DNA from 4 places in the Staphylococcus nepalensis genome. Region 2 is predicted to be linked to each of the others. Evidence: riboswitches for the same ligand, from Rfam matches in the RefSeq annotation. Region 2 holds a riboswitch; each other region holds the start of a gene.

Region 1 (8,009 bases), 760 kb from region 2:
AGTTGCAATTCGTATATTAAATATGATGTATCCTAAGGCGTATATTCATATGGTCGGTTTTTCTAGAGGGGGATTACAAGGATTGCTCACATACCAAGATTTACCTGTGTCGAGTTATATTATTTGGGGCGGCGTTTCCGATATTAAGCTAATGTATGAAGAACGTGTCGATTTACGAGGGATGTTAAAAAGAATGATAGGTCACCCTAGAAAAAATGAAATGGCATACAAAGAAAGAGATGCGGTTGTAACTATTCATGCGGATAGTCCGCCTATACTGATTGTGCATGGTGGAAAAGATGTTCAAGTTGGTATCCATCAAGCTTATTATTTAGAAAAACAATTAAAGCGTATTGGTACTTTTTTTAAGACATTTTATCAAATGGATGAGGGACACGTACCTAGACCATACGCAATGAAAGAAGCATTATCCACGGTTAAGCAATGGATGACTGATATTGAACGGCAAAACTTAAAAGCAGAATATAATAAATAAAAAGAGGCCGGGACATAAAGTTCTTGGACAAGTGAGAAAAGGCCATTTCTATTGAAATAATATAGAAATGGCCTTTTTCATTATTGTTTTGATTATAGTTAGCTCGTTGAGCTACTACTTTTCTTATATTAAGTGCCATTAATACAAAGCCCAGTTCGCTTTTGACTTTATTTGTGCCTCTAACCGACATTCGAGTGAAACCCAAAATAGCCTTCATAAACCCAAAAACAGGTTCTACATTCCATTTTTCTTTGATTGTAGATTTCTTTTGTTTCTGGTTTCGAAAGCTTTTGATTGATCTGGGCTTTGAAATATTCCCAGTTATAATTTCTCATTATTTTTTATTCGATTGTGAATTTGATTTCATACAATCGTTCTTCAGTGGACATTCTGAACAATCATCGCATTCATATAATTTAAAATCTCTCCTAAACCCATATTTATCATGGCGATAGGCATATCTTTTAAAACCAAGTCTTTTATGATTCGGGCAAATAAATTCATCATTGATTTCATCATATTCCCAATTGTGAGTATTAAAAATGTCACTTTTATATTTGTTAGTTTTATCTTTAATAAACATGCCATAAGTTATGAGCGGTGTTCGATTAAATTCATCTATAATTGCCATATAATTAGGTTCACTACCATAACCAGCATCAGCTACAATATATTCAGGTAAATGACCGTAGGTCTCTTTAATTAAAGTTAAAAAAGGAATCATTGTGCTTGTGTCTGTCGGATTTTGATACACATCATATGATAAAACAAATTGAGAATTTGTCGCTATTTGTAAATGATATCCTGGCTTAAGTTGTCCATTTTTTCATATGGTTTTCTTTCATTCTCATGAAAGTCGCATCATGGTCTGTCTTAGAATAACTATTTCTATCTTGGAGTATGGCTTTTTGTGTTTTATATTTATACTTTCGTTCTGAATAAGCAGCGAATTTCTTTTTATATCTTTTGATTTCAGTTCGCTTTTGACGTGTTTGCTTTCTTAACCGAGTAGATTTTTCATGTTCAATGTAATGATTTAAATCTTCGATTTCTTTATCCAAATGAGTACCAATTAAATCTATTTATTTTTGTGTTAATTCATGATCATTATCTTCTTTAATCTTAGGTATGATTTTGTCTTTCACTAATTCATGATATAGGGCTTTAGAATCTTCATTCATTTTTGATTCATAGTTTTGAATACTCTTTTTCCAAACAAATGTATATCTATTGGCATTAGCTTCCAGTTTTGTACCATCAATAAAAATAGTTTTATCATCTATAAGATTTTGTTTCAGACATTGGCTGTGAAATTGAATAAATAAAGGTTCTAATAAGGCGTCTACTTTAGGGTTTACTCTAAAACGATTAATTGCTTTATAAGAAGGTGTTTGATTTTGTGACAGCCACATCATTCGGATACGATCATTAAGCAGTTTTTCTATTTTACGACCAGAAAATACGGATTGTGTGTAGGCATATAGAATAATTTTCAACATCATTTTGGGATGATATGATGTAGCACCACGATGATGTTTGAATTCATCGAATTCATTTTCAGGTATTGTTTCAACGATTTCATTAACATGTCGTGACATATCATTTGTGGGGATAAGAACTGAAGTTTCCATTGGTAGTGTGTTGAGCCATGTTATAATCTTTATACATAAGGCACCTCGTTAATTTAGTTTAGTTGTGTTTATTAAATTATACGTAAGGGCCTTATTTTTTTAAAGTATTTTAATGTAAAATTACATATAAATGTGAGGTATTTTGGCGAGACTCTTGAGGGAATAGGACAAGCTGAAGACTACAGGCTGAAGCTGTCCCCTAAGAAAGCGAGCCAACAATACGAAGTATTGAATCAAAAGAAGCACTCAGATGAATTGAATTAAATCATCTGAGTACTATTTTTCTGGGATTTATGTCCCAGGGACTTTTAAATATGACACGATAGCGAGAAGCATACTGATATAACGTTTATTTAAATCCGCCATTTTCAGCTAAATCTGAAACTTCATCGCCGAATTTTTCAAAGTTATGTTTAAATCTATCAATTAAATCTTGTGCTTGTTCTCTATAAGCTTCTGGCTTACTCCATGCATTAATAGGATTAAGTAGCGTTTGTGGCACATCTTTAATTTCAACTGGTATATTTAAGCCAAACATATCATCTTTGATGTATTCCGAGTCTCTCAATTGGCCAGTGATAGCTTGTTCAACCATTTGTCTTGTGTAATTTAAACTAATACGACGTCCTGTCCCGTATTTACCACCAGTCCAACCAGTGTTGACCAAGTAAACGTCCACATCGTGTTTATCTATCAGATTACCAAGTAAATCAGCATATACTTTTGCGTGTAATGGTAAGAAAGGTGAACCAAAACAAGTTGAGAATGATGGTTCAGGTTCTGTTACACCGCGTTCAGTCCCTGCTAATTTAGCTGTAAAACCGCTTAAAAAATGATACATTGCTTGATCTTTATTTAATTTAGAAATAGGTGGTAAAACACCAAAAGCATCAGCAGTTAAGAAAATAATGGTATTAGGATGCGCTGCTTTAGAAGGTGTAACAATATTTTCTATGTGATTGATTGGATAAGCGGCTCTGGTATTTTCTGTGTAGTAGTTATCATCAAAGTCGATATCACCGTCTTCGTCTACAACCACATTTTCTAAAATAGTCCCGTATTTAATTGCGTCATAAATTTGTGGTTCTTTTTTATAAGAAAGATTAATAGCTTTGGCGTAACAACCACCTTCGATATTGAATATGCCATTTTCATTCCAACCATGTTCATCATCACCGATTAACTTTCGGTTGGCATCTGCAGAAAGTGTTGTTTTACCTGTACCTGATAAGCCGAAAAATAGCGCCACATCACCTTTTTCACCGACATTAGCTGAGCAGTGCATACTCATGATATCATCTTTTGGCAATAAGTAGTTCATAACTGAGAAAATACCCTTTTTCATTTCACCAGCATATTCAGTACCACCAATTAAAATAAGTTTGTGCTTAAAAGAAGTAATAATAAATGTTTCGGAATTTGTACCGTCTTGAGTTGGGTCTGCTTTGAAATGGGGCGCTGAAACAATAGTGAAATCTGATTTGATTTCTTCTGCTTCTTCTTTTGAATCTGGACGAATAAACATATTTTGTGCGAATAAGTTATGCCAAGCGAGTTCATTAACTACTGTTAGTTTGAGTTGTGAATCTTCATCACTACCTGCATAACCATTGAAAACGTACAATTCATCTCTTTCATTTAAGTAATTTAATACTTTTTCATATAAGTTTAAAAATGTCTCTTCGTCAATTGGTTGATTGATATTGCCCCAATCGATATCATCTCTGTAGGATGGTTCATTAACAATGAATTTATCTTTTGGTGAACGTCCAGTGTATTTGCCTGTTTTAGCGTTAATTGCACCTAGTTCAGTTAGTTCGCCTTCATTATTATCAAGAATTTTTTTATACAACTGTGTTGTAGATAGTTGAAATAATGAAGATTGCTTGTCCAAAATACTTTGGATTTTATTTGTGTAAGTGTATGTATCTACTGCCATACTAAATCCCTCCAACGCTATATTAAATGTAAGCCTTTACAATTAAAGAGTATAACACATATGATTTAATAGTCCACACCATTTTAAAAGGAATTTTAATTAATCCTAAATTGACAATGTTACTTAGTTTAGGTACTATAGTGATTAACGGATTCTCTTATCCTGAGTGGCGGAGGGACATGGACCCAATGAAGCCCAGCAACCTCTTCTTATAATGAAGAAAGGTGCCAAACCGTTTGCAGACAAATAGCGTCTGAACGATAAGAGCGAATGGACGTATAAAGGCCTTCTCTCTATTCATAATAGTGACGAAGGCTTTTTTTAATGAGCTCAATAAAAGAGAATTTTCGTAATTTAAAACTAAAGGAGCAAGTTAATTATGACTTATAATAGAAGGTTATTTACTTCAGAATCAGTTACAGAAGGGCACCCAGATAAGATTGCGGATCAAGTATCGGATGCAATTTTAGATGAAATTTTAAAAGATGATCCAAATGCAAGGGTCGCTTGTGAAACAACAGTAACAACAGGTATGGCATTAATTTCCGGGGAGATTTCAACGGCGACATATGTAGATATCCCTAAAGTGGTAAGAGAAACAATTAAAAATATTGGTTATACACGTGCGAAATTCGGTTATGATAGCCAAACAATGGCTATATTAACAGCTATTGACGAACAGTCACCTGATATTGCTCAAGGCGTGGATAATGCCTTAGAGTACCGAGATCATCTTACAGAAGAAGAGATTGAGGCCACAGGTGCAGGAGATCAAGGCTTAATGTTTGGTTACGCAACAAATGAAACTGATACTTATATGCCATTACCTATCTTTTTATCACATCAACTTGCTAAGCGATTATCAGATGTACGTAAAGATGAAATTTTAAAATATTTACGCCCTGATGGTAAAGTCCAAGTTACAGTTGAATATGACGAGCAAGACAAACCGCAACGTATAGATACGATCGTAGTTTCAGCACAACATGCTGAAAATATTACTTTGGAACAAATTCAGACTGATATCAAAGAACATGTTATTTATCCTACTGTCCCTGAAGGTTTAATTGATGAGCATACAAGATTTTATATCAATCCTACAGGGCGATTTGTAATTGGTGGACCACAGGGCGACGTAGGACTTACAGGCAGAAAAATTATCGTAGACACATATGGCGGTTACGCACGTCATGGTGGTGGTTGCTTTAGTGGGAAGGACCCTACAAAAGTAGATCGTTCAGCAACTTATGCTGCACGTTATGTAGCTAAAAATATAGTTGCAGCAGAACTTGCAGAAAAATGTGAAGTTCAACTTGCATATGCAATTGGTGTTGCAGAACCGGTTTCTATTGCGATTGATACTTTTGGAACAGGTAAAGTAAGTGAAGCAGAATTAGTGGAAGCGGTCAGAGCACACTTTGATTTAAGACCAGCGGGTATAATTAAAATGTTAGATTTAAAACATCCAATTTATAAACAAACTGCTGCCTATGGTCATTTTGGGCGTACAGATATACTTCTACCGTGGGAAAAACTAGATAAAGTTAATTTATTAAAAGATAGTGTGCAAGTATAGGTGAAAAGAACCTTGTTTTTTTAAGTTTACTATCGAATGATGAGCTCATATCTATTATAATTAAGTTACTGAACATATAAAGGAGCGTTGTTGTTATGAATTCATTTGGACCGATAGAAATTGGTTTAATCGTGGCAATTATCGTAGCAGTTATTTGTTTAATCCTATTTTTAGTAGCCTTGAAAAGTAAGAAAAAAGCACAGCAAACAATCGAGGAACAATATAAATCTAGAGAACAAAAACTTAGCGATGAACATGGCGAGGAGCTAGAAAAAGAAAGAATTGAGAATAAAAAGCAAGTAACTAAGCAAAAAGAAGAATATGAAGCCACAGTTAATTCTAAAAATCAAGAAATAGATGCTTTAAAATTATTCTCTAAAAATGAAAGTGAATATGTGACGGACATGCGATTAATTGGTATCCGTGAACGTTTAGTAAATGAAAAACGGATCCGTCCAGAAGACATGCATATAATGGCTAATATTTTCTTGCCAAAGAATAATTTTAGTGACGTTCGCCGTATTAGCCATTTAGTACTTACACGAACTGGTTTGTACATTATTGATTCACAATTATTAAAAGGTCATGTATTTAATGGAATTAATGCTACACAATTTAAAGAACAACCGATGATGGAACAAGTATTTGAAACGTTAGATCTTGACAAACAAACGCCGCAAACATTAGCGATGGATCAAAATGAGGATAAAGATACGTTATCATTTGTTAATTACACGAATTATTTAAATGAAGTTGAAAAACTTGCTGGTGATTTACAAACTGAATTGAATTTGAAATTCACTCCAACTTCAATCCTTTATTTTAATCCAAAGGAAGAAGGCGCAGTGACAATTTCAAATTACGCACAAAGTACAAATTCGAAAGTTCTAGTAGGACCAGAACAACTTGATGAGTACTTTAACAAGTTTGTTTTCCACGGCAGAATTCAATATAATGTTGAAGACTTGCAACGTGTTATGGAAGAAATAGAAATGTTTAATTAATAAAGTTATATAAATAAGCATCTGAATTTGAGTTTGAGTTATAAATAGCCATATTCAAAATAGAATGCATCTTCATTTTTGAATGGAGATGCATTTTTACATTTAACGCTACCTGATAACCTATGAGTATACCTCGAACTTTTTTGTTATTAATAAAAATTATAAATTACATTAATATATAGTTGCCGTTACAAATATTTATAAATTACATTTAAAAATATAGGCATTTTAATTTATTAGTTTGCCGATTTTGATTATTATAAAAGTTAGCTTAATAGAAGAGGGGTTTTTAAATTTGGAACATGTAACTTTTTATAATGGCAATGAAATGCCAATTATTGGTTTAGGTACATTTCGTGTAGAAAACAACGACGAGTGTAAAGCAGCAGTTAAACATGCTATTGAAAGTGGTTATAGACATATAGACACAGCTATGGTTTATGAGAACGAAGAAATGGTTGGCCAAGGTATAGCTGAGGGATTGGCTTCAACAGGATTGAATCGAAGTGACTTGTTTATCACATCTAAACTATGGCTTGCGGATTATGGTCGCGTTAACGTAGCAGATGCTTATGAGACTAGTTTAAATAAATTAGGGCTAGATTATTTAGATTTATATTTAATGCATTGGCCTGGTCTTGATGAAGCGTTAATGATTGATACATGGCAGGGTATGGAAGATTTATATAAAAACGATAAAGTTAAAAATATTGGTGTAAGTAATTTTAATACTGAACATCTTGAAGCGTTATTAGCACAAGTTTCGATTAAACCAGTCATCAATCAAATTGAATTCCATCCATACTTAACTCAGTCCCAATTGAGAAGATATTTGGAAGTGCAAAATATACAGGCTGAATCATGGTCTCCCTTAATGAACGCCCAAATTTTAGAAGACGCTACCGTTAAAGCAGTAGCTTCAGAAATTGGTAAAACGCCTGCGCAAGTCATTATAAGATGGAATGTTGAACACGGCGTAGTTGTAATTCCTAAATCTGTAACGCCATCAAGGATAGAAGAAAACTTAAACGTGTTTGATTTTGTATTAACAAAAGGACAAATTGAACGTTTAGACCAATTAAATGAAGATAAAAGAATTGGTCCAGACCCTTTAGAATTTAGCGGGAATTAAAAAATATATATTGGTATAATACTAAAGACCGTAAGCGAATGCTGACTAATAGCAAAGCTTACGGTCTTATTAATAAAAAATTATACTATTATATAACCTAATAAACATGCAATAAAAGCTACTACATATTGTATTAATGAATAGGTAATAAAATTAAGGATATTTTTTTCTGGTGTTAACATCTTAACTAATTCTGAAGAAAGCGTTGAAAAAGTAGTTAGCCCTCCAAGT
Region 2 (8,009 bases):
TGATAGTCTTTGTAATAATTTTAAGTGTGTGTCACTACTATCACTTGGGACAGTGATTAAAAATATCATTTGTGGTGATGTACCATCTAAACTTTCCCACTCTACACCTTGCTTATTGTTCATCACTGCTACAATAGGTGCTTTAACCGCATCTGACTTGGCATGAGGAATCGCTACATTCATACCAATAGCTGTTGTTGATTCTGATTCTCGTTTTAAAACATCTGTTTTTAATTGTGCTTTATCAGTTATATAACCATGTTCATTTAAATTTTCTATCAGTTGATCAATCGCTTCGTCTCTAGACAATGATTGTTCAGAAATATGAATTACTTTTTCATTAAAGACGCTATTGGCTTCTGATGTTTGCTCCTCTTCTTCTAACTTGTCATCCTCTTTACCTTGAGTTGTTTTATCAGGACTAGCCATGCTTGTTTCTACATTATCAGCCTCAACTGCAAGTGTTGGTGTTTTTCTTCTTAAAATTAAAACTACACTCATTGTAACAATACTACCAATGATTACTGCGATAAAGAACCATAATATTTGATCGATGCCTCCTAAAACTGCAACGATCGGGCCACCGTGTGCCACTCTATCACCTACGCCGCCAATGGCAGCAACTACAGCAGCAACCATAGCACCAATCATATTGGCAGGTATCATTCTAAATGGGTCTTGTGCAGCAAAGGGAATTGCGCCTTCCGTAATACCAAATAATCCCATTGTAAATGAAGCTTTCCCCATTTCTATTTCACCTTGATTGAACTTATGTTTATTTACAAATGTAGCAAGTCCCAGACCAAGGGGCGGCGTACATACCGCTACTGCAACCATTCCCATAACTGCATAATTTCCTTCTGCAATTAAAGCTGAGCCAAATAAAAATGCTACTTTGTTGACTGGGCCGCCCATATCAAAGGCAATCATAGCACCAACAATTAAAGCTAAAATAACAATATTAGTTCCTTGCATACTTTTCAACCAAGTAGTCAGTCCTTCAAAAATACTTGCAATCGGCGCACCAATTAAGAAAATAAAAATCAGTCCGACAATTAATGACGAAATAATAGGTATGATAATGATAGGCATAATCGGCGCCATCGCTTTAGGTACTTTAATATTTTTAACCCACTTCGCAATATAACCTGCAATAAAACCAGCAACGATACCTCCCAAGAAGCCTGCACCTGCATCACTACCATAAAAACTACCATCTGCAGCAATCGCACCACCGATCATACCAGGCACTAAACCAGGCTTATCCGCAATACTAACCGCGATATAGCCTGCTAATATAGGAACCATAAAGCTAAATGCTAAGTTACCAATATTTTCAATAGATTTCCAAAATGAATCTTCTGGTATCACTAAACCTTTAGATGTTGCTTCTCCGCCTAACGTTAATGCAATAGCCATTAACAATCCACCTACTACGATGAAAGGCACCATAAAAGAGACACCATTCATTAAATGTTGATAAAACATTTGCATGCCACTTTTTTGTTCTTCATCTTCTTGATTCGTGTTCCCACTACGATCATGATGAATATGTCCATCTCTATCAATTATACGTTGGATTAATTCTTTTGGCTTATGAATACCTTCTCTCACGCTTTCGTTGATAATTAATTTCCCGTCAAAACGTGATAAATCCACTTGGCGATCTGCCGCTATAATAATACCATCCGCTTCTTTTATTTCTTTTGCTGTTAAAACATTTTCGGCCCCAACGCCGCCTTGGGTCTCTACTTTTATATTGACGCCCATCTCTTCAGCAGCCTGTTCTAGTTTTTCTTGCGCCATATAAGTATGCGCTATGCCGTTTGGACACGATGTAATTGCTAAAATTTTCATAATGTCATCCTCCTTACACCTCATTGTAAACGCTTGCTTATATAGATAAAAAAGCATAATTGCCGTTGCTAGTGGCAATTATGCTTTAATTAATTTTATAATATGTTGTTTTAACTTTTGTGTTTCCATCGTCATTATTTGATCGACATCATGTTCACTTAATTTCGCAATGAGGTGTATTAATTTTTTCATAACAGGCGCATCGTTTTCTGTTATTACTAAAAAGAATACTAATTTAACTTTATGTTGTTTCCATATAAATCCTTGAGGGTTTTTGAATATCAGCACATGAGACTTCATAACTTCTTTTGGATTACCATGTGGGATGCTGATGCCATTACCAATATATGTAGAAGAAAATTGTTCGCGTTCTATTGCGCTCTGCATATAAGTTTCAGTAATCGCATATTGTTGCGTTAAAAATTCCTGAGCCTTTTCAAAAACATGTGAGGCAGCAACTTCACTTGTAATCGTCTGAACATCAAATTGAATATCAAATATTTCACTTTGCTTTAATACAGGATTTCGCTTGTGATTTATAAACGTTTTAATTTCGTTGACGTCACCATCAGAAAGTAACGGAGACACTTCAATTACTTTTAGTGTGTCTGGTAAATTCGTAGTATCTATTGGATGCGTTGTGATAAGTGCATCTATATTTGAAAAATCGTATGTTGCTAGTAACTCCAATCTTAAAGTATCAATAATTTTAATATGATCATCCAGGTTTGCAATCTTCGCTTCTAACAAACTAGATATACCTAATCCGTAATAACATGTAATTACAATATTAATTTCCTCTCTATTATTCCGATCAATAGAGGATTGAAAATGTAAAGCTAAAAAAGCAATTTCATCTTCGACCAAGCTTAATTTTGAATCTTTTTCAAGGTGATAGACTGTTTCATACAAAGCATTAAAAACAAATGGATAATATTTCTTTATTTCGTCCGTTAGTGGGTTGTTGATATATACATTTTTAACAATACGCAAGTAAGTTCTGCTGAAATGTGCATAAACATTTTCTCTTAATATGTCATCGTTTGTAAAGTTAATACCGATATGCTGCTCCATTTGATAAATCATACGATCAATATAACTTTCAACAAAAATGGTTTCTAAACCTAAATCATATTTATTAAAATAATAGCTAATAAAAAATGAAAACAATTGGGCAGTTTCATTAGATAAACGATAGGCTAATTTATAATTGATATCTTTGATACATTGTTCAGCTATTTCTTGCGCCTCTTCATTTACAACCCACGATGTTTCACTTGCCCTTTCTCTTTTTATAATAATAATCAAATGAATGAGCAATTGCTCAATGCGTAAATCAGAAGTCTGAATATCATGTTGCTTTAAAGTTGCTTTAATAATATGGAATATTGTTTTAATATGTGCTTGTGGCATTTCATTAAATATAAGTGCTTCGACTGTTTTATTTTTCGTAGATAACTGATTCAAATGTAATATCGCATTTCTGACATCCATTTCGTTACCGATTATTGTAATACCTTTTTTCTTTTTAATATCTACTTCTATTCCAAATGAACGACACCATGCTTGTATTCTGTTCACATAATCATGAGCTTCTTTTTTGGTAATTGTAAATTCTGTTTCTATTTGTTCAATTGTAATAGGTTTTTGATACATCAATAGCTCATACCCAAGTTTCAATAATATCTCATTTTCCTGAGTCAAAAATGTCTGAATCAACGTTTCTAATGTTTCCTCGCTATAACGATTATAATTGATTTTATATCCTTTTCCTTTAACGCTTGTAATCAAACTATTGATAATTTCACTATTGATGTATTGTATATCGTTTCTCACAGTTCTATTAGAAACATTTAAATAACTTGCAATCTCATCCCCACTTAGATAATAATTTTTGTTACTCATAAACAACTGTATAAGTTTTGTATGTCTTTTTAACATATATACACCACACTTTTCTTTTACTACCTACGTCTTCTGTAGTGATTATCCCTTATAATATCAAGTCAATTGTAGTCATAACTTATCATTTAAGCAAGATATCTTGATATAATTTGGTTTTTAATGATGTATATAAAGACGGGAATATAACATTAAATTTAACGTTATATTCCCGCCCTATAAAAACATATCTTGTTATCGTACGAAACAAGACATTTTTTAAACTATGCTTTCTTTCTACGTACTATAATTACGTCTTCAAAAATTATTCACTTGCTTTAGCAATGGTTTGTTGAATGTATTGATGTGCTTCAGTTAGTTGTTCAAGTTCTACATCACTCAACTGAACTTCAAAACGTTGCTGAATACCATCACGAGTTACTAAAGTGGGTAAACTAAAGGCGCTTTCTGCCAATCCATATTCATTACTAATTGAAGTTAATGGCATAATTGTTTTTTGGTTTAAATATATGGATTGAATAACATAATTGACTACTTTAGCAATCGCCGCATTCGTCCATCCTTTTTGATAAAAAACATCCATAGATACCTTATCAATAATTTCAATGATTTTCTCTTTATCAATGGGCGGTATACCAGCCAATTTTTCAAACTCATGTAGTTCCATGCCATGCACCCTTACTTTACTCCATACTGGTACTGCGTGTACACCATGTTCGCCAATTACAAAAGCTTCAATATTTTTAGGGTCTACTTGATAATATTTTGATATTAACGTTTTAAAACGTGACGTTTCTAAAGCTGTTCCTGTCCCGATTATCTTATGTGTTGGATAATCTACTTGATTGCTTAAATAAGTCATTGTATCTACTGGGTTAGAAACTAAAATAATAATCGCGTCTTGTGTTACTTGACTAATTTGTTCCATGACTGCTTTTATCATTTTACGGTTTCCTTGCGCCAAAGCAACACGGTCACCTACTTCAGGATCAGTCGGTACACTTGATGTGACTACAATAAATGCCGCGTCAGCTAATGTTTCATATCCTCCGGTATGTATGTCAATATGATTGGAATTAGGTAAACCTTGTATATGTTCGTGGTCCAACGCTTCTCCACTCGCTCTTTGTTCATTTGTATCAATTAATACAATTTCTGAAAAAATATTTAAACTCTGCACATCTGTTAAAACTTGACTTCCAACTCTACCAAGTCCAATGATGCCTAATTTTGTCATATATCCTTGCCCCCTATGTCTTTATATCATATATTAATTATCTCACTCTTTGGTTATTTTTCATACGAAACCACATCTTGGTTATACTCTTTTTCAATAAATTGCTTCATATCGTCAGACTGTAAAATTTTCAATAATGTTTGATATTCCTCATCATCTTTATGACCTTTTTGAACTGCAATAATATTTGCAAATGGAGATGATTTCCCTTCAATTGCGATGGCATCTTTATGCGGTGTTAAACCGTTATCAATAGCATAATTCGAGTTCATAATAACAGCTGCGCCTTCTTTGCTCTTATATGTTTTAGGTAAAAATTCTGCGCCTTGCTTATTATTAAATTTAAGGTTCTTTTTATTCTCTACAATATCATCGAATTTAGCGTCTTCAATGTTGACGCCTTTTTTAATTTTAATTAATCCTTTATCTACGAAAAAAGATAAGAAACGCCCTTCTTCTGCCGGATTATTCGAAACATAAATCGTAGACCCATTAGGAATATCTTTGATATCTTTATACTTTTTACTATAAACTCCCATTGGCGTCGTAAATACTTTTCCCACTTCTTCTATATTATAATTGTGATCATTTCTCTCCGCTTTTAAATAAGGGACGTGTTGGAAAAAGTTCGCATCTACGTCGCCTTTATCTAAAAGTTTATTAGGTACTTTATAATCATTAACCACTTTAATTTCCAAATCATAACCTTCTTTTTTCATTTCATCTTTAGCATGTTTTAATACTTCTCCATGCGGTGCTGGTGATGTGGCGATTGTAACTTTTTTATTTTCTTTACCATTGGATGAACTACACGCTACGAGTATTATTGTAAAAAACACTAATATAGCTAAGCTGATTAACTTTTTCATAACATCTCTCCTTAATATGTTTTAAAACAAAATGAACTCATATGTAAAAAAATACTTCCTCTTAAATAAGAGAAAGTATCCACCTTCTCTCATCTCCGAAAGTAAACATTACTTCCTGTGAATTAGCACCATTTCATTAAACGATGGTTGCTGGGTTTCATCGGGCACGTCCCTCCACCACTCTTGATAAGAGTCAAAACTATGTATTTGAGTTGTATTAATCCTAGCATTATACTCATATTTAGTCAATGAAATTTTAGAAAATTCTAATTATTAACCATTTTAAATAAATGGATAGAAATTGTTCCATGTGAAACGGATATATCTACATGATTAGTAATAAATAAATCCATTCAAATTATGTAAAATAATGCTAACTAGTAGGATTTTGGCGATTTTTCATTAAATATAAACAAACCTGTGACCATCATAATTTATATGATCATTTTAAATATGAGCTATTGATTGATGTTTAATAATAAATCACTTCGCAATCTTGTATGCGTAACTTTAAAGGAATAGTGGTATATAAATAGCAATATTTATTCATTAGAAAAACAAGGAGTGTTTAAGATGCGTATTTTAATCTTGGGAGCAGGCGGCATAGGAGGATACTTTGGTGGTCGTTTAGTAGAAAGCGGTAAAAATGTCACTTTCTTAGTAAGACCGAAACGAAAATCCTATTTAGAAAGAAATGGTTTAGTGATTCATAGTGACAATGGAGATTATAGCTTTAATCCACAGTTGATGACTAAAGAAGCAGAAACGGAACCCTTTGATGTTATCCTGTTGTCTTCAAAATCGTATCATCTTGACCAAGCGATTGAGGACTTAAAACCATTTGTACACGAACAAACTGTGATTATCCCATTACTTAATGGTGTCGCACATATTCCAAAGTTACAATCTATTTTTGGAAAAAATAAAATTATGGGCGGGTATTGCATCATTGAAACTGCCTTAAATACAACTGGTGAAGTCGTACAAACAAGCGATTTTGACAAACTTTTCTTTGGAGAATTGGATGGTACAGTTAGTGATAGAGCTAAACTAATAGAGCAATCTTTTTCCGGTTCCAAATCCGACTTTATGTTAAGTTCTGATATTAACCGTGGTATATGGCAAAAATATTTAATGATCACTGTTTTATCTAGCGTCACAACAATGATGCATGCACCAATCGGTCCTATACGCGACAGTAAAGGTGGCGTGGATTTCGTCCGATCTTTATATGAAGAAGTTGCATCTATTATACGAACTCATAAAGCACCACTGGATGACAATATCGTTGAAAAATATATGAAGGGGTTAACTCAGTTATCTTACCATTTCAAAACTTCTATGCAACGCGACATGGAAAAAGGATTGAATATCGAAGCTGACCATTTACAAGGTTATTTATTAAATCTAGCGAAACAGTATCAACTAAATGCGCCACTACTATATGCTTCATATCAAAACCACAAGGTATATAAAGAAATGATTCAATAATAAATACAAAATGGAGAGACTTGTAAATGGCATTCAATATGCAATCACACCCTTTGGATAACGCAACATACTTAAACCAACAAGAACAAATCGCTCAACCCAACACTGGTACGTAGAACTCTTGCAAAATGAACAAACAGTTATATCAAGTACTGCCGTGACTGCACTCAAAAGGAACACTTGGTCTTCTACAGAATTAGCAATGCCAGAAGCGCCTCCATTCAAAGAAGTTCCCAAATTACCAATGATAGATGTACCGCCATGGGTACAAAATTATGATATTAGAATCATTAAAGGTGCGCCTCGTGCCTTTACAAACGACAGCGTTACAGATTCTGTTACATTGCAATGGATAGAAGACATGCCAAAGAGAAAATTAGATTACCTATCACTCACATCCATTTGCGATGCTTTTTTCCCTAGAATATACGTCCGTCGCGAACCTTTCGTTCCGATTGGGACAGTATCATTAACAATCTATTTTCACATAGATGCATCAACTTTAGGTAAAGAGAGAGCGCAACCTGTGCTAGGACACACCCGTGCAATTAATTTTAATGAGGGTTTCTACGATCAAACCGGTGAAATTTGGAGTTCTAATGGGGTATTATTAGCTACAACAACTCAGCTTGTTTATTATAAAGCATGAATGT
Region 3 (8,009 bases), 350 kb from region 2:
CTTTTTACTAATCCGTGTGCCATTTGCTTATAAGTAAAGTATTCACTATCTTCAACTTTCTCTACGTCTTTTACCGTTAATCTCAGCCGCGTTGTACAATTTGTAACATCTTTAATGTTTTCTTTACCACCCAATCCTTCTAGATAATAGATAGCTTTCCCTTCGAACTCATTGCCTGTCTCTTTATTTTTAACATCATTTGTATCTCCTTTTTTACTTCTATAATCATTTTTACTATATAATTTCATATCCTTTTCTTCCTTTTTACGTCCTGGAAGTGGAATATCAAATTTTAATATTAAAAATCTAAACAAGAGGAAATAAATTGCAGTAAATCCTAGCCCGATAGCAACTTGAATCACATAAGTTAACCAATAGTTTTGCGCTAAAGGTATCCAGTTCGTTGCAAAGAAATCTAATAATCCGCCACCAAAATTTCCTACTAAACCAAACCCATACATTAATGTATCCATTGTGGCTGATAATAACGCATGTAATACAAATAAATACGGTGCAATAAATAAAAATGTAAATTCTAGTGGTTCAGTAATACCTACAACGGTAGCAGTTAATGTTGCTGGAATAAGTAATGCTGCGATTTTCTTTCTGTTTTCTTTCGGCGTAGTTGCATACATTGCTAAAGCGATACCTACTGAACCAAAGACTTTCCCATTACCTTGTAACATAAATCCATATGGGAATAATTCTTTTAAAGGTGTTTTGCTTTTAGCAAATGCATTCACATGTTCAAACCATTCTGCTTTTAAACCATGGTTTACAACTACTGGCCCCACTTCAATCGGAGCATAAATAAAATGATGTAAACCAGTGGGTATCAACACTCTTTCAAGGAAATGATACAACCAAACACCTATATAGCCAGACCCAATAATAAATCCTTGTAGAGAAGAGATGCCGCTTTGAACTGTCGGCCAAACGATACAAGTAATTAAAGCTACAGGTAACATTACAAAAAATGAAATTGTTACTACAAACGTTAAGCCTTGGAACACACCTAACATTTCAGGCAATTTTCTACTATAAAATCTATTATGTATCCATGTCACAATACTAGAAATAATAATACCACCTAAGATATTTGTATCTAAGGTTTCTATTCCTGCAATGGCTTTTAATCCTGTTACATTTTCTACACCCTTTTCTAAATTAGCTCCGAAAGTATGCGGCCATTGTGTAAGTATGGCGTTGATAAATGTGTTAAACATTAAATAGCCCATTAAAGCTGCTAATGCAGCATGCCCTGGTGCTTTTTTAGCTAAAGATAAAGGTAATCCCACCACAAACACTACTTCCATATGATTAAATATTGTCCAACCACCAGATTCAATGACAGACCATATTTTGAACCATGTTGTTCCATCTTCTGCTATATTCCCCATAATAGAAGGATTTTTAAACAATGTTGCTAATCCAAGCACAATACCAAAGAATGCGAACATTAAAACAGGTACAATCATGGCGCTCCCGAATCTCTTTATTGCGTTCATGAAGAAACCCTCCTTTTTTAACTCTTTTATGCGTAACTAATCAATATTACAGATTGTTCTAAAATCGTTAGCATCAATTTATATCTTATATTAAAGTAAACGCTTACATTAAAACAATGGTTTGACGCTATTACGAACCATTTTGTACAATAAGATTATATTTTCACGACCTGAAAATTTTTTCAGAAAGCCTGAGGTGACTATTTTGCTTTTAGATGAACGTATTAATAATAACTTTAGTAAATTAAATGAAAATGACTTACAAATCGCTCATTTTATCAATACGCATATACCAGAGTGCAAATCAATGAAAATTCAAGAGCTAGCTACCTTCACCCATGCGTCAAACGCAAGTATCCATCGTTTCACTCGCAAGTTAGGGTTTGATGGATACAGTGACTTTAAATCTTACTTGAAATTCGAAACAGAACAAGTACATCAATTGTCCTCTGATTCGATGGATGCTTTCAAACAAGAAATAGAAAATACATTCACTTATTTAGAACGCGTCGACTATAATCTTGTTACTGATAAAATATACGAAGCAGAAACAATATATTTATATGGGACGGGTTTAGCCCAGATGAATGTAGCGAAAGAAGCACAAAGGATTTTATTAACGATACATAAAAATATTATTGTATTACATGATGTACATGAATTTAAAATGGTTTTAAATAAAGCTTCAGATAGCGATTTGTTCTTTATTATTTCGTTATCCGGAGAATCGATACAATTAACTGATATAACCAATTTACTACAACTACGCCAAAAATATTTTATTTCTATAACAACACTAAAAGATAACACGTTAGCCCAAAAAGCAAATTATAATATTTATGTATCTAGTAATACGTTTTACTTAACAGATGGAATCGACTATTCTAGTTTTATTAGTTACCATATCTTTTTCGAGACACTTTTACGTAAATTTAACGAACGTAAAGAGAAGAAACACCTTAATACTTAAAATGAAATTATAAAAAAAGACTTACAGCCGTTCCCTCAAAATGCCTGCAAGTCTTTTTATTTATACGTTTTTATTAATTAAATTGTAATGGCTACATACTTAAGCTTCTTCTTCATGTTCTTCTAAAGTAGTTTGGAGCTTATCAAATAGCATTTCAAAACCATGCGCAGTGGAATCATGGTATTCCTTTTTCTTTTGTTTGTACTCTAAAGATGTTAATCTGCGTTCTCTAGGTATATAAGCAGTATAACTAAATATCATTTGTGTAATACCTGGTTCTCTTTCAAATATCTCAATTTCAATTGTATCTTCAGAGTCACTCAACTCAGGCATGCCAATTGTCATAACAATATATGCATTAGTATCTAATGTAACATAGGAACCTCTTACTACATTTTCTTTACCTTTACGAACATCAACAATTTCATAACTACTATTTTGTTCAGCATTAACGTCTATAGATTTATTAGTTCGTTCTGTTGTCATAAACCATTGCTTTAGAAAACGTTGATCTGTCCACGCTTGATATACTAATTCAGGTTCAACTTTAAAAAGTCGTTCCAACTGAATCTCCACATATTCATTTTCTACATTATATCTACCCACGATTGTTCACCTACTTTCACTCTTCATACTATTCTAACTTATTATACTAGACTTCTAAACAATAATACCAAGAAATCTCACTATACTTTATTTTCACTATAAAACTGACAACTTATATATTTTATCGTTAATAGTCAGTAAACGTCAAAATTTTCACGCTTTTTATGTTTCGTATATGCGTTTCTTAGTATATTATCTCACAACTCATATGCTTATATAAGAAAAAGGGAGGGCCATCAGTCTCTGCTTAAATTTAAACCTGACGCCCCCCATATTATTATTTATTTAATTTTGGTATTCTGAAGAAAATAGCAATCAATCCACAAACACCTAAAATGATAGGATAAATGGCATACGGTGCCAAAGCGATTGGTGAAATGGATGCAACACCGGCTGCAGCTATAACTTGTGGGCTATATGGTAATAACCCTTGAAAACAACTTGCAAATATATCTAAAATACTTGCAGACTTTCTAGAATCAATATCATATTCATCTGCTATATTCTTAGCTAATGGCCCCGCCATTAATATAGAAATAGTGTTATTTGCAGTTGAAATATCAGCAGCACTTACTAATCCTGCAATACCTAATTCTGCACCACGTTTAGATTTTACTCTATTACGCACAAAATTTAATAGCCACGTTATGCCACCATTATGTTGAATCAAGGCTACGAGGCCACCAATGAGTAATGCGATAATAGCGATATCTTCCATGCCAATAATCCCTTTAGATACAGAGCTAAGTAATCCTGACCAACTGAAAGAACCATCAACAAGCCCTATAATTGCAGACAAGACCGTGCCGCCAATCAACACAATAATAACGTTAATTCCTGCAAGTGCTAATATTAATACTAAAATGTATGGAATCACTTTAATAAAGTTATAATCATATGCTTTAGTAGCGTCTATTTGGGCACTATGTGTTAAAAACCAAAGCACAATCATTGTAAATATAGCACCAGGTAATACAATTTTGATATTCACTTTAAATTTGTCGCTCATTTTCGTCTTTTGAGTACGAACAGCAGCAATGGTTGTATCAGAAATCATAGATAAATTATCGCCGAACATCGCACCACCGACTACTGTAGCCATAGTTAATGCAGCAGATACATCTGTCGCTTGACTCAAACCAAAACCAACCGGTGCAATTGCTGCCACAGTACCAACAGAAGTGCCCATCGATAAAGAAACAAACATACATATAATAAATAAACCTACTATAATTAAATTTTCAGGAATAAACGACAGACCTAAATTAACAGTAGACGTAACACCACCCATATCTTCTGTCGTCTGAGAAAATGCACCTGCAAGCAAGAATATTAACATCATTAAAATAATGTTTGAGTGTCCTGCGCCTTTGGTAAATACATCTACCTTTTTTTGAAAAGTTTCTTTTCTATTCATTAATAAACCGATAATTGAAGCTACTACTATAGCTACATTTAAAGGCATAATTGAAAAGTCACCTGTAATAAGTCCTACACCTAAAAATATCCCAACAAATATAATTAAAGGTACAAGCGCCCATGCGTTCCCTTTTTTTGTCTCCGTCATACAAAACCAACTTTCTTTAGTAATTACTATGATAATAAATCTCATATTATTCTTTAATATATACCTACAATAAAAAAACTCTTTTCTTATAGAAGAAAAGAGTAAGTCATTACATCTTCATCTTATCTTCTAGCACATATTAGGCTACTGGAATTGGCACACGCGTCATCATGTTGCCGAAGTTTCAAAGGGCCAGTCCCTCCACTTCTCTTGATAAGTTATTTTATTCATTGTATTACAGTACACTATTAATAATACTTCGTCAATTGTATACTTTCAACATTAAAATAATATGTTTATTAGTCATTATTCAGTTGGTCTAACGATTGTGAATGTGTCTCCTATAGAAGCATAATCATTACCTGCTAAGCGACAGACTGCGTTTAGTGCTTCACTATCTATTTTACTATCTTCAAAATAGACATCTTCATCAATATGAAACATCACTACTTCACCAATAATTAAATCTGAACCTTCTTCTGTATCTCCTAACGGAATCAGACTTTCAAGCTTACATTCCATACGGATCTTAGATTGTTCAATACCAGGGATAGGTATAAGTTCCGATTCAACAAGTGATAATTCTGTTCTTTCTAATTCATTGTCTTGTCGATTGATTGGTGCTGCTGTACGATTGACTTGTTCTACTGTTGTCTCATCCGTTATATGTACAACAAAGCTTCCCATTTCTTCGATATTCAGTGAGGTATCTTTTCGTTTACCACCGAAACGACCTGTTGAAATCATCACCATTGGCGGGGCGCTACTTACCACATTAAAGAAACTAAACGGCGCCGCATTTAAGTTACCGTCTCGATCTTGTGAAGTAACAAAAGCAATAGGTCTAGGTATAATACTCCCACTCAATAATTTATAATTTTGTTTTTTTGACAAATCACTTGTTTTTAAATGTTTCATAAAATTCGCCTTACCTTTCATAAATAAAAAACGGCTATAACAAAAAGTGTATAGCTCGAGTAAGTATTTTAAAACTTTCTACACTTTGAAATAGCCATCTTGTCATTGAATTAATCTAATTGGGTGCCGCCTGTAACACCATAAACTTGGCCTGTTGTATAACTTGATTCTTCAGCAGCTAAATGGACGTAGACGCCTGATAATTCTACGGGTTGCCCCGCTCTGCCTAACACTTCTTTTTGTCCAAATGTTGGGATTTTTGATTGTGGTTGTCCACCCGAAATTTGAAGCGGTGACCAAAATGGTCCTGGCGCTACACAATTGACACGTATGCCTTTTGCGCCAAGCTCTTCTGATAAACTTTTAGTCAATGAAATAATTGCTGCTTTTGAAGCCGCGTAATCATGTAAAATTGGACTTGGGTTATAACCTTGAACTGATGACGTTGTCGTAATAGTTGCTCCTGACTCAAGGTAATCTATCGCCTTTTGGACAGTCCAAAATATAGGGTAAACATTCGTCTCAAACGTATCAGTAAAGGAAGCTGTATCAAATGCTTTGATACTATCTCTGTACTGCTGATGACCTGCTACGAGTGTAACATTATCTAAGCCGCCTAGCTGTGCATATGCTTGCTCAACTAAGTCATAATTAAATTGCTCATTACGAATATCTCCAGGAATCAAGACAGCTTTTCTACCCGCTTCTTCTATAACTTGTTGCACTTCTTCAGCATCCACTTGTTCAGCTGGAAGATAATTAATCGCAACATCAGCGCCTTCTTTAGCATAAGCAATAGCTGCTGCTCTTCCAATAGCTGAATCTCCACCTGTCACTAACATCTTGTAATTTTTCAATCTGCCGTGACCAGTATAAGATGTTTCGCCACAATCTGGTTTTGGATTCAATTCTTTTTGTAAACCAGGAATCGGTTGCTCTTGTTGAGGAAAATCTGCATTTGAGTATTTCGTTCTAGGATCTTGCGCTGCCATTTATAACACTCCTTAAAAGATAATGATTATAAATATGCTTTACCCAAGTTTAACAGTATTTAACACATATTTTTAAATCTAAGACTCATTCAATAATTTTTGAACAAAGGTCACAAAATAATCAGGTACTTTTTCTAAAATACGTTCATCTGGATCATATTTTGGATGATGTAAGTCATACGCACTATTTGAGCCAATAAACACAAACACACTTGGATATTGACTTGAAAAACCTGAGAAATCTTCGCCAATTGTTAATGGTTGTTCCATCAGATTCACGTTATAACCAACCTGTTTTGCAACATTCACTGCGTCATCAGTTAACTTTTCGTCATTCATCACAGCACCTGGTAATCGGAAGTATGTGGTCTCAATTTCAACGCCAAATACTTCAGACAGCCCTTTACCAATAGCGCTTAAACGCTGTTCAATAAATGAACGCACTTGCTCATCAAAACTACGCACTGTTCCTTGTACATAAGCTTGATCTGCAATCACATTCCACGTATTACCACAAGAAACTTCGCCAATTGTAACAACTGCATTATCAAACGCGGATAAGTTCCTACTCACAATTGTTTGAACGCTATTGATTAACTGTCCTAAAACAATGATTGGATCATTTCCTTGTTCAGGTTTGGCAGCATGTGCGCCTTTACCTTTAATCTTAAATTCGAAACGATCGACAGATGATGTCACTGCACCAGGTTTCACCGCAAAGTCTCCAATGTTTAAAGTCGGATAATTATGGTAGCCAAGTACTGCTTTCACACCATCAAGCGCCCCCGTTTCTGCTAATTTCACAGCGCCATGTCCTAATTCTTCAGCAGGTTGGAAGATAAAACGAACGCGTCCTTTTAATTGATCTTCTATCTCTTTTAATCTTGTTGCTACAGCTAAAATACTCGCCATATGAATGTCATGACCACAAGCATGCATAATACCTTCATTCGTGGAGGTGAACTCATGCATAACTTCTTCATTAATTGGTAAAGCATCTATATCGGACCTCACTGCTACAAATGTATCTCCTTGGCCAACTTCAGCGATTAAGCCTGTTTCCAAAGGTAGATCTAATATTTTTATTTCATAAGATTCTAAAATACGTTTCAATCTCTTAGTCGTTTCGTACTCATTATCTGACAGTTCTGGGAACTGATGAAATGTGCGTCTCCATTTTACGTAATCTTCATATTGTGGCATTATGCGTCACGTCCTTTCTTGTTTTTAAATCGGTTATATAAATAATACAGTAGTGTTACAATGACAACACCTATGGCTAAATTATTTGAAATTAAAATAAATACCATCGTTAACAACACCATCAAGCCATGTACTAGCGGTGCTTTTTTTATAAAAGGTAGCGTGCGTCGATCAAAAGTATTTAATGAAATTGTAATCAGTACCGTAGCTAATACTGCCATGGGGATATGTCCAATAATTTCGCC
Region 4 (8,009 bases), 470 kb from region 2:
TATCTGTAATTCGAATGCCAGGTGTATCGTCAATAAATATCTTCGTTCTAGATAATTTACCTACTGCAATCGTAAAACGATTCCAGTCTTCTTCGGTCATCATACCTGTTCTTAAACGGTTGGAATCGACGTTCCCCGAACTACAAATCATACGTGTTGCTAATTGGTCAGCACCCATCTCAAGTGAGAAAATACCTACTGAAAAATGGTCTTCATGCGTAGCTACTTTCTGAGCAATATTAAGTGCGAAGGCAGTCTTACCAACAGAGGGTCTAGCCGCTAAAATAATTAAATCATTGCGGTTAAAACCAGCTGTCATTTGATCCAAATCTCGATAACCAGTTGGAATACCCGGCGTTTGACCACTATTTTGGTCAAGCAATTCTGCGTTTTCATATACTTCTCCAAGTACGTCTCTAATATCTTTAAAGCCGTCGCTTTCTCTTGTCGACGATAATTCTAAGATACGACGTTCGGCATCGTTTAGTATTGTATCTAATTCTAATTCGTCATTATAACCGTCGTTCGCAATACTATCAGCAGTTTGTATTAATTTACGTTTTGTTGCGTGTTTAAAAACGATATCTGTATAGTATTGAACGTTTCGTGTTGTTGGTACATTACTAGATAATTCTGCTAGATATTGTGGGCCACCCGCTTCATTTAGTCGCCCTTCGTACGACAACTGATCCATAATTGTAACCACGTCAATATCTTTATTATCTTCGTTGAGGTTCATCATGGCTCTAAAGATGTGTTGATGTGCGCCTCTATAAAAGGACTCAGGAAGTAAAACTTCCTGAGTTCTGTTTATCAGTTCCGGATCTATGATAATGGCACCTAAGACAGATTGTTCAGCCTCATTACTGTGGGGCATTTGATTTTGTTCATACATTCCATCCATTATGATTACACCTCATATCTCAATCCGTTTTTATTGTTCAACTGTGTGTACACGAATTGTACCTTCTACTTCTTTATCTAATTTAACTGGCACATTTGTGTAACCTAACGCATGGATACCATTTGGTAAATCCATTTTACGTTTATCTAATTTAATATCGTGTTGTTGTTGTAAAGCTTGAGCGATTTGTTTTGTGCTTACAGAGCCAAATAATTTTCCACCTTCACCTGTTTTAGCAGATACTTCAACTTCAATATTACTTAATGTTTCTTTTAATTTTTTAGCATCTTCAATTTCTTGTTGACGCTCAGCTTCAGCAGCTTCGTGTTGTTTTTCTAATTGTTTTAAATTACCTGGCGTCGCTTCAACTGCATAGTTTTTCTTCAATAAGAAATTATTTGCATAGCCTACAGGTACGTCTTTAACTTCGCCTTTTTTACCTTTGCCTTTAACATCTTGTGTAAATATTACTTTCATGTATTTTCACTCCTACTCATTTGTTCTGTTATTGCTTGTTGTAATTGTTCTATTGCTTCTTCGACAGTTACATCTTTTAATTGGGTCGCTGCGTTAGTCAGGTGACCACCGCCGCCGAGTGCTTCCATTGTCAGTTGAACATTAACTGCACCAAGCGAACGGGCAGACATACCGACTAGGTTATCTTCTCTTCTAGCAATTACATAAGAAGCCTCTACGCCATCTAAACTTAACAGTTCATCAGCAGCTTGTGCAACTGTGACAGGATGGTAGATTTTTTCATCTGAACCGTGCGCAATGGCTACACCGTGATCTTGTAACTTCACTGTTTGAATTAATTCTGTACGATTAATATACGTATCTAAGTCGTCTTTCAAGAAATGCTGCGTCAAGATTGTATCAGCACCATGTGCCCGTAAATAACTTGCCGCATCAAATGTTCTTGAGCCTGTACGTAATGTGAAATTACGTGTATCTACGATAATACCTGCAAACATAATCGTCGATTCTAAACGTGTTAATCTTTGTTCTGTCGGTTGATATTCTAGTAATTCTGTCACTAGCTCTGCGGTAGAACTTGCATATGGTTCCATATAGACGAGTAATGGGCTAGAAATAAAGCTTTCGCCACGTCTGTGATGATCAATCACAACTTTACGATTTGCTTTATTTAAAATATTTTCATCAATGACCATTTCTGGTTTATGTGTGTCTACAACCACTAAAGTTGTCTTAGATGTCATAATATCCCATGCTTCATCTGATGTTATGAAACGATCTTTGAGTTCTGGTTTTTCATCTACAGCATCCATTACACGGCGTAATGTCGGATCAATATCCGAATCATTTAACACAATGTAAGCATCTAGATTATTCATCATAGCGAAGCGTGATACACCAATCGCTGCGCCTATAGCATCTAAATCTGGGCGTGTATGTCCCATAATAATGACTTTATCGCCTTCCATTAAAATATCTTTTAATGCGTGGGAGATAACACGTGCTCTGACACGAGTACGTTTTTCCATTGGGTCAGTCTTACCGCCATAGAAACGCACATTCCCATTCATATTCTTAATCGCAACTTGGTCACCACCACGCCCTAGCGCTAAATCGAGTCCAGATTGTGACAATTCTCCTAAGTCGATTAAATTCTCAGAACCTTCACCTACGCCAATACTTAACGTCAATTGTGCACGGTAACCCACGCTTTTTTCGCGTAATTGACTTAGTATACTAAAGTTAGACGCTTCAACTTCATCTAAAATATGTTGATTTAAATAAGCGACAAATTGATCAGAACTATACCGTTTGAAATAGATATTATATTCTGTCGCCCATCTACTTATCACACGCGTAACCATTGAGTTAATCTCTGATCGTTGTGTGTCATTCATATTTTGAGTGATTTCATCGTAGTTATCTAAAAATAGTGTGGCAATGATTGGTTTAGATGCTTCGTATAATGCTTGTGTGTGTACTTCTTCTGTTATATCGAAGAAATAAAGTACGTGTTCTTTTTCTGAATATCTTACACGGTAGTGATATTCATTTTCTTGAATTTCAACTTCTTGTGTCTTTTCTAATTGCTTTAAGATGTTAGGATATACTTCGTTGACTGGATCAGAAATAACATTTCGATCCAAACGCTCTGACATAAATTGGTTCATCCACTCTATGTTTTCATTTTCATCTAAGATAATCATACCAATCGGTAGCTTTTTAATAGCAGTGTTGCTACTTGCTGAAATTATTCCGCTTAGACTATCTACATAGCTATCCAGTTTTTGTAAAGCTTGTCTTACCATCAGTGCTGTCCCTATAATAATCACAAGTAAAACAACGGTGGCTATACCTGCAATCAATTGATTAAAAATAAACCAAACGACTACAAGCGCTATCGCTGTCAATACCATGATTATAAATGGTAAAATCAACGCTTTTTTAGTGGATTGACGGTTCATTCTTCCACCTCAAATCATTTTTTAATGATACGTTTTAAATTGATGCATAAATCTACAAAACCCAGGAGACTTACAATATGTGTTAATGGTGTTAAAATTGTCCCCACCACCATTAGAATGATAGTAAGTGCTGGCGGCATTGATTTTGCCTTTCCGAAAAAGTGAATCACACTTAACCCCTGAATATACATACATAATGATAACACAGTTTGAAAGTTTAATACGATAGTTTGAAATGCGCTTGGCTCGGTTGAAAACATAACACATATTAATACAATAATATATATCCATAATACAGAACGCTTCATTTGCCAAGCGTATAATGGTTTGAATATGGGTGTAGCGATTTTGAATTTACGCAAGATTGGAAAAGTAATAATTAAATTGATTAATATTAATAGAAAAACGCCAATAATAATATAACTTGGTAATTGAACTGATGATTGGCGGAATGTTTCTTCAAACATTTGTTTATAATCTGCGCTTACAGAAGCGCTAGCAATCACACTATACATCTGGTCTTTAAATGGTTTAATTAATGATGTAGCGTTTGGTATTTTTTTTAATGCTTGTAACATCATAAATGCAATTAACGCAATAATACTAATATACGTTGTTGTTATATAAAGTATACGTTCTTTAGATGTACGTTCTTTTAATAATTGACCCACTACAAAACTCACTACAAGCAAGAGGATCATAATGCTTAACACGAATATATTACCCAGCAATGTTGTTAACACAACTGTAACCACCGCTGTCAAAGCAAATGATTCTACAGATTTATGCCATAAAATAATACCTGGAATTGTTGCAAATAAGCCTAACAGCAACCCAAGTGGTGGTAATATATGTAAAGCTAAAGCCACTATAATTAACGTAATCACACTAAGTATAGTGGCTTTAGTATCTATTTTAGAAAACAAGTTCGCCACTCCTATACTAATTTTGTCTATGTTTATTATTTTAACCTCTTTAAAACTTTTATACAATTATTGACAATCCTTTTTAATAGAAGTTCCATTCAAACTATAAAATTCAAAAATAGACTAATACTTCAAAATGTACTTTTACGCATTAATTTGACCAAAATGCCTCATTTATTTCTGATGTTATGCTATAAAAATAAGACGTCCTGGTAAGGCAATCACTTCACTCTTTTAATCAACTAGAAAGCCATCTTCCAGACGTCTTATTTTTCCACGTACATCGTAACCATATATTTATTTTCTTTTGAATTTGGATACTTTTAAGAAATGATATAAATTGGGCGCCCAATCATTAAAATTAAGTAAAAAGCCATCATGTCCTACATTGTCCGGTACAAAGAAGTGTTTATGGTATTTAAAGCGAGCACCAGTCGCATATACCAAATCATCTGGATATAATAAATCATCTGTAAATCCCATCGTCATGACTTTAGTATCAAGACGTCCAAATACTTCATCTACATCTTTGCGATCTCTATCTATATCATGGCTATCTAAGACATCCAGTAGTGTTAAATAGCTCAATGGGTCAAAGTTTTTCTTGAATTTGTTACCTTGGTGTTTTTGATAATTCACAACTTGGTCCGGCGTAAAGCGTCTATCATAACTCTTAGACGAACGATAAGTTAAAAAGCCAAGTTGTCTTGCTATACTCATACCCTCGCTGTGATCTAATTGAATTGCTTGTCTAGCAATTTCATTAAATGCACGACTATATGAAGATGTTTTGTCTGTAGCAGCTAAAATAACTGCCTTATCGACCTCAAATTTATGGTTGTATAATAATTCTAATGCTTGCATGCCACCTAAAGAGCCTCCAATTAAAATATTAATTCGATCAAACCCTAACGTTTTAATACCTAATTCAATTGCATGTACAATATCTCGTAAAGTTAAATGTTTAGGAAAGTCTGCATCTGTAAGTGCCGAACTAGAACCATATGGGCTCCCAATGACATTGAATGTTAAAAATTGATAGTCATGAATAGGCATATAACCACCATCTATAATGCCTCTCCACCACCCTGGATTATCATCCGTGCCATACGTCAAATGATTACCTGTTAATGCGTGGCATACCAGCACTAATGGTTGCCCTTGATACCCAACATGCTCATAACGTAATTTCAAATTTAAAATCGTTTCACCTGATTCTGTTGTAAATGGCCCTAATTCCAATGTATCAACTGTATAATTTGTCATCATTTACCTCCTACCTAGTAAAAAAACTTCTCACCTATTTATAATAAGTAAGAAGTTAAAATACTTATTATTCGACGAGTCGTTGGTATTAGCACCGTGCTTTAAAAGCCGGTTGCTGAAGCTTCATCGGGCCAAGTCCCTCTGCTTCTCGAAATAAGATTTAGTTTTAATTGTTAAAAAAAAACGACGTATATAAAAGTGATTTACTTCATCAATGACGCACGCGTACTTCAAATTTCATAATTTTCTAATTATTGTCATTCTAACGGATTTTGGGATGTACTTCAATCATATATTTAAAATACCCATCTTAAAATAGCCATGAGCAAGATGCCGCCAACAATTGTCATCGTTAGACTTCGTGTAATGACTGCGATAATAATTGTTGGCACCATAGTAACTAAAAAAGGGATATTAATACTATAGATCATTGTTCCTTCATGTTGCTCTAACACACCATCTATAATTAATGCCGTAAACAGTGTGATTGGAATAAAGGATAACCATTTTACGATTGTTTCCGATAATCTAATTTTAGTTATTAATATAAAGGGTATGATGCGTGTTAACCAAGTAATCACACCGCATAACACGATGATTAATAACATGTGTAGGGTCGTTGTCATTTATCAATCACCACCCCTAAAGCAGCAGTAAAGATGGATGCTAATATAATGGCTACATATGAAGGCATGAAAAAGCTTAAAACAAACATTAGTATAATCACGCAAACGATTAATACTAGATAAGTCCTAATTTGTGATTGTTTAATAGTATCAAACTGCGATACAGCCAAAAATATAAACATCGCGGTAATCGCAAAGTCCAAACCAAAAGCATCGGGGTTAGTTATGTATTTACCAAAGACAGCGCCAACGATACTTGCAAATGTCCAAAATAGGTATGCTGTGATATTTAAACCATGTAGCCAGCGATCATTAATTTTTTCTCCTTTTAAATGTGGCGTGATAGCAACACCGAATGTTTCATCAGTAATGAGTGTAGACATCCCGATACGATTCCAAAAACCATAATCTTTATAACTTGGTGCAAGTGTCATACTTAATAAAAACATCCTTGAATTAACAATAAACGTAGTTAATGCAATTGCAGAAATGGGTGTCCCAGCAATGACTAACGCACATATAATAAATTGTGCAGCACCTGCGTAAACGAGTAAACATAACAAAATAATCTCGAGTAAATTAAAACCCGAAGCTACTGCTACAATACCAAATGAAAGTCCAACACCTGCATAACCTAACAATGTAGGCACACATTCTTTGACACCTTGCCTAAAAGTTAAATGTGTTTCCATAACGCCACCTCCTAAAGTTTTTGTAATAAGAAAATAATATGACTATTTTAATACGACTCGTAAAATATATTCAATGCTTTTAGACATCTGCTTGTCTTACGTTAGACTAACCGAAGTGTTAAAATGCTGTTTTTATAATAGTTTTAATTTCAGAATTTTTAAATCATTATTTTAGACGTCCCTCTTATAGTTAAGTAAAATGCTGTTTTTCTGTATTATTATCTATGATTAACCATTTAAATTGATCCCTCCCTACCCTTTCTCCAAATTAAAAAAGCAGGAATAGTAATCTCGCAAAGATTACAATCCTGCTTTTTTAAAGCTAGATGATGCTAAGCTCATTTTAAACATTCACGTAGTTTATCATGATATTTAAACTTTAATTCATCTTTCTATTTAACTGGGCGTATAACTGTTTTACCGCCCATATAAGGCACTAATGCATCTGGAATTGTTACTGATCCATCTTCATTTTGATAGTTTTCTACAATTGCAGCAAATGTACGACCTACTGCTAAGCCACTGCCATTGAGCGTATGCACTAATTCCGGTTTTGCTGTTTTATCACGTTTAAAACGAATGTTAGAACGACGCGCTTGGAAATCAGTAATATTTGAACAAGAACTGATTTCTTTGTATTCGTTATAACTTGGTAACCAAACTTCTAAGTCATATGTTTTACTTGAACCAAAACCGATATCTCCTGTACATAAAATAACTCTACGATAAGGTAATCCTAACTCCTCTAAAATTGATTCTGCATGTTGTGTCATTTCTTCTAATGCGTTCCAAGAGTCTTCTGGTTTTTCAAAGCGCACCATTTCTACTTTATCGAATTGATGTAATCGAATTAAGCCTCTTGTATCTCTACCTGCAGAACCCGCTTCACTACGATAACAAGCTGATTGGGCAGTGAATTTAGCAGGCAACACATCTGGCTCAATAATTTCATTACGATAATAATTCGTTAATGGCACCTCTGCAGTTGGAATTGTATAAAGTCCTTCTTTTTCAATTTTGAATAAATCTTCTTCGAATTTTGGCAATTGTCCTGTACCATACATAGAATCGGCGTTCACTAATTGCGGCACCATCATTTCAGTGTAACCGTGCTGTGTCGTATGTTTCGTTACCATATAGTTCATCAATGCTCT

What was found. A riboswitch is a leader RNA that binds a small molecule or an ion and turns the genes downstream of it on or off. The one in region 2 is predicted to bind S-adenosylmethionine.
Region 1: it holds a riboswitch for S-adenosylmethionine, as region 2 does, so the genes downstream of both, metK (methionine adenosyltransferase) here and BJG89_RS02050 (MetQ/NlpA family ABC transporter substrate-binding protein) in region 2, are expected to answer to the same signal.
Region 3: it holds a riboswitch for S-adenosylmethionine, as region 2 does, so the genes downstream of both, BJG89_RS03630 (Na+/H+ antiporter NhaC family protein) here and BJG89_RS02050 (MetQ/NlpA family ABC transporter substrate-binding protein) in region 2, are expected to answer to the same signal.
Region 4: it holds a riboswitch for S-adenosylmethionine, as region 2 does, so the genes downstream of both, metX (homoserine O-acetyltransferase MetX) here and BJG89_RS02050 (MetQ/NlpA family ABC transporter substrate-binding protein) in region 2, are expected to answer to the same signal.

What each region holds. Positions count from the first base shown of each region.
Region 1 is NZ_CP017466.1:1,239,619-1,247,627, forward strand. It holds gene BJG89_RS05875 (alpha/beta hydrolase family protein) at 1-496, shown strand, start outside; partial or broken gene BJG89_RS14765 (transposase) at 438-1,286, opposite strand; gene BJG89_RS14770 (hypothetical protein) at 1,306-1,557, opposite strand; gene BJG89_RS14775 (transposase) at 1,579-2,127, opposite strand; gene pckA (phosphoenolpyruvate carboxykinase (ATP)) at 2,477-4,066, opposite strand; SAM riboswitch class I at 4,221-4,333, shown strand; gene metK (methionine adenosyltransferase) at 4,446-5,642, shown strand; gene BJG89_RS05895 (nuclease-related domain-containing protein) at 5,738-6,646, shown strand; gene BJG89_RS05900 (aldo/keto reductase) at 6,942-7,778, shown strand; gene BJG89_RS05905 (fluoride efflux transporter FluC) at 7,859-8,009, opposite strand, start outside.
Region 2 is NZ_CP017466.1:483,191-491,199, reverse strand. It holds gene BJG89_RS02065 (PTS fructose transporter subunit IIABC) at 1-1,857, opposite strand, end outside; gene BJG89_RS02060 (BglG family transcription antiterminator) at 1,936-3,798, opposite strand; gene BJG89_RS02055 (lactate/malate family dehydrogenase) at 4,064-4,996, opposite strand; gene BJG89_RS02050 (MetQ/NlpA family ABC transporter substrate-binding protein) at 5,050-5,865, opposite strand; SAM riboswitch class I at 5,952-6,058, opposite strand; gene panE (2-dehydropantoate 2-reductase) at 6,439-7,356, shown strand; gene BJG89_RS02040 (acyl-CoA thioesterase) at 7,478-8,005, shown strand.
Region 3 is NZ_CP017466.1:831,283-839,291, reverse strand. It holds gene BJG89_RS03645 (alpha-glucoside-specific PTS transporter subunit IIBC) at 1-1,508, opposite strand, end outside; gene BJG89_RS03640 (MurR/RpiR family transcriptional regulator) at 1,714-2,478, shown strand; gene BJG89_RS03635 (SRPBCC family protein) at 2,578-3,084, opposite strand; gene BJG89_RS03630 (Na+/H+ antiporter NhaC family protein) at 3,362-4,651, opposite strand; SAM riboswitch class I at 4,771-4,871, opposite strand; gene BJG89_RS03625 (flavin reductase family protein) at 4,958-5,569, opposite strand; gene BJG89_RS03620 (SDR family oxidoreductase) at 5,680-6,561, opposite strand; gene BJG89_RS03615 (amidohydrolase) at 6,640-7,764, opposite strand; gene BJG89_RS03610 (SulP family inorganic anion transporter) at 7,764-8,009, opposite strand, start outside.
Region 4 is NZ_CP017466.1:13,503-21,511, reverse strand. It holds gene dnaB (replicative DNA helicase) at 1-904, opposite strand, end outside; gene rplI (50S ribosomal protein L9) at 935-1,381, opposite strand; gene BJG89_RS00070 (DHH family phosphoesterase) at 1,378-3,345, opposite strand; gene BJG89_RS00065 (DUF2232 domain-containing protein) at 3,360-4,286, opposite strand; gene metX (homoserine O-acetyltransferase MetX) at 4,569-5,537, opposite strand; SAM riboswitch class I at 5,599-5,697, opposite strand; gene BJG89_RS00055 (AzlD domain-containing protein) at 5,834-6,163, opposite strand; gene BJG89_RS00050 (AzlC family ABC transporter permease) at 6,160-6,855, opposite strand; gene serS (serine--tRNA ligase) at 7,248-8,009, opposite strand, start outside.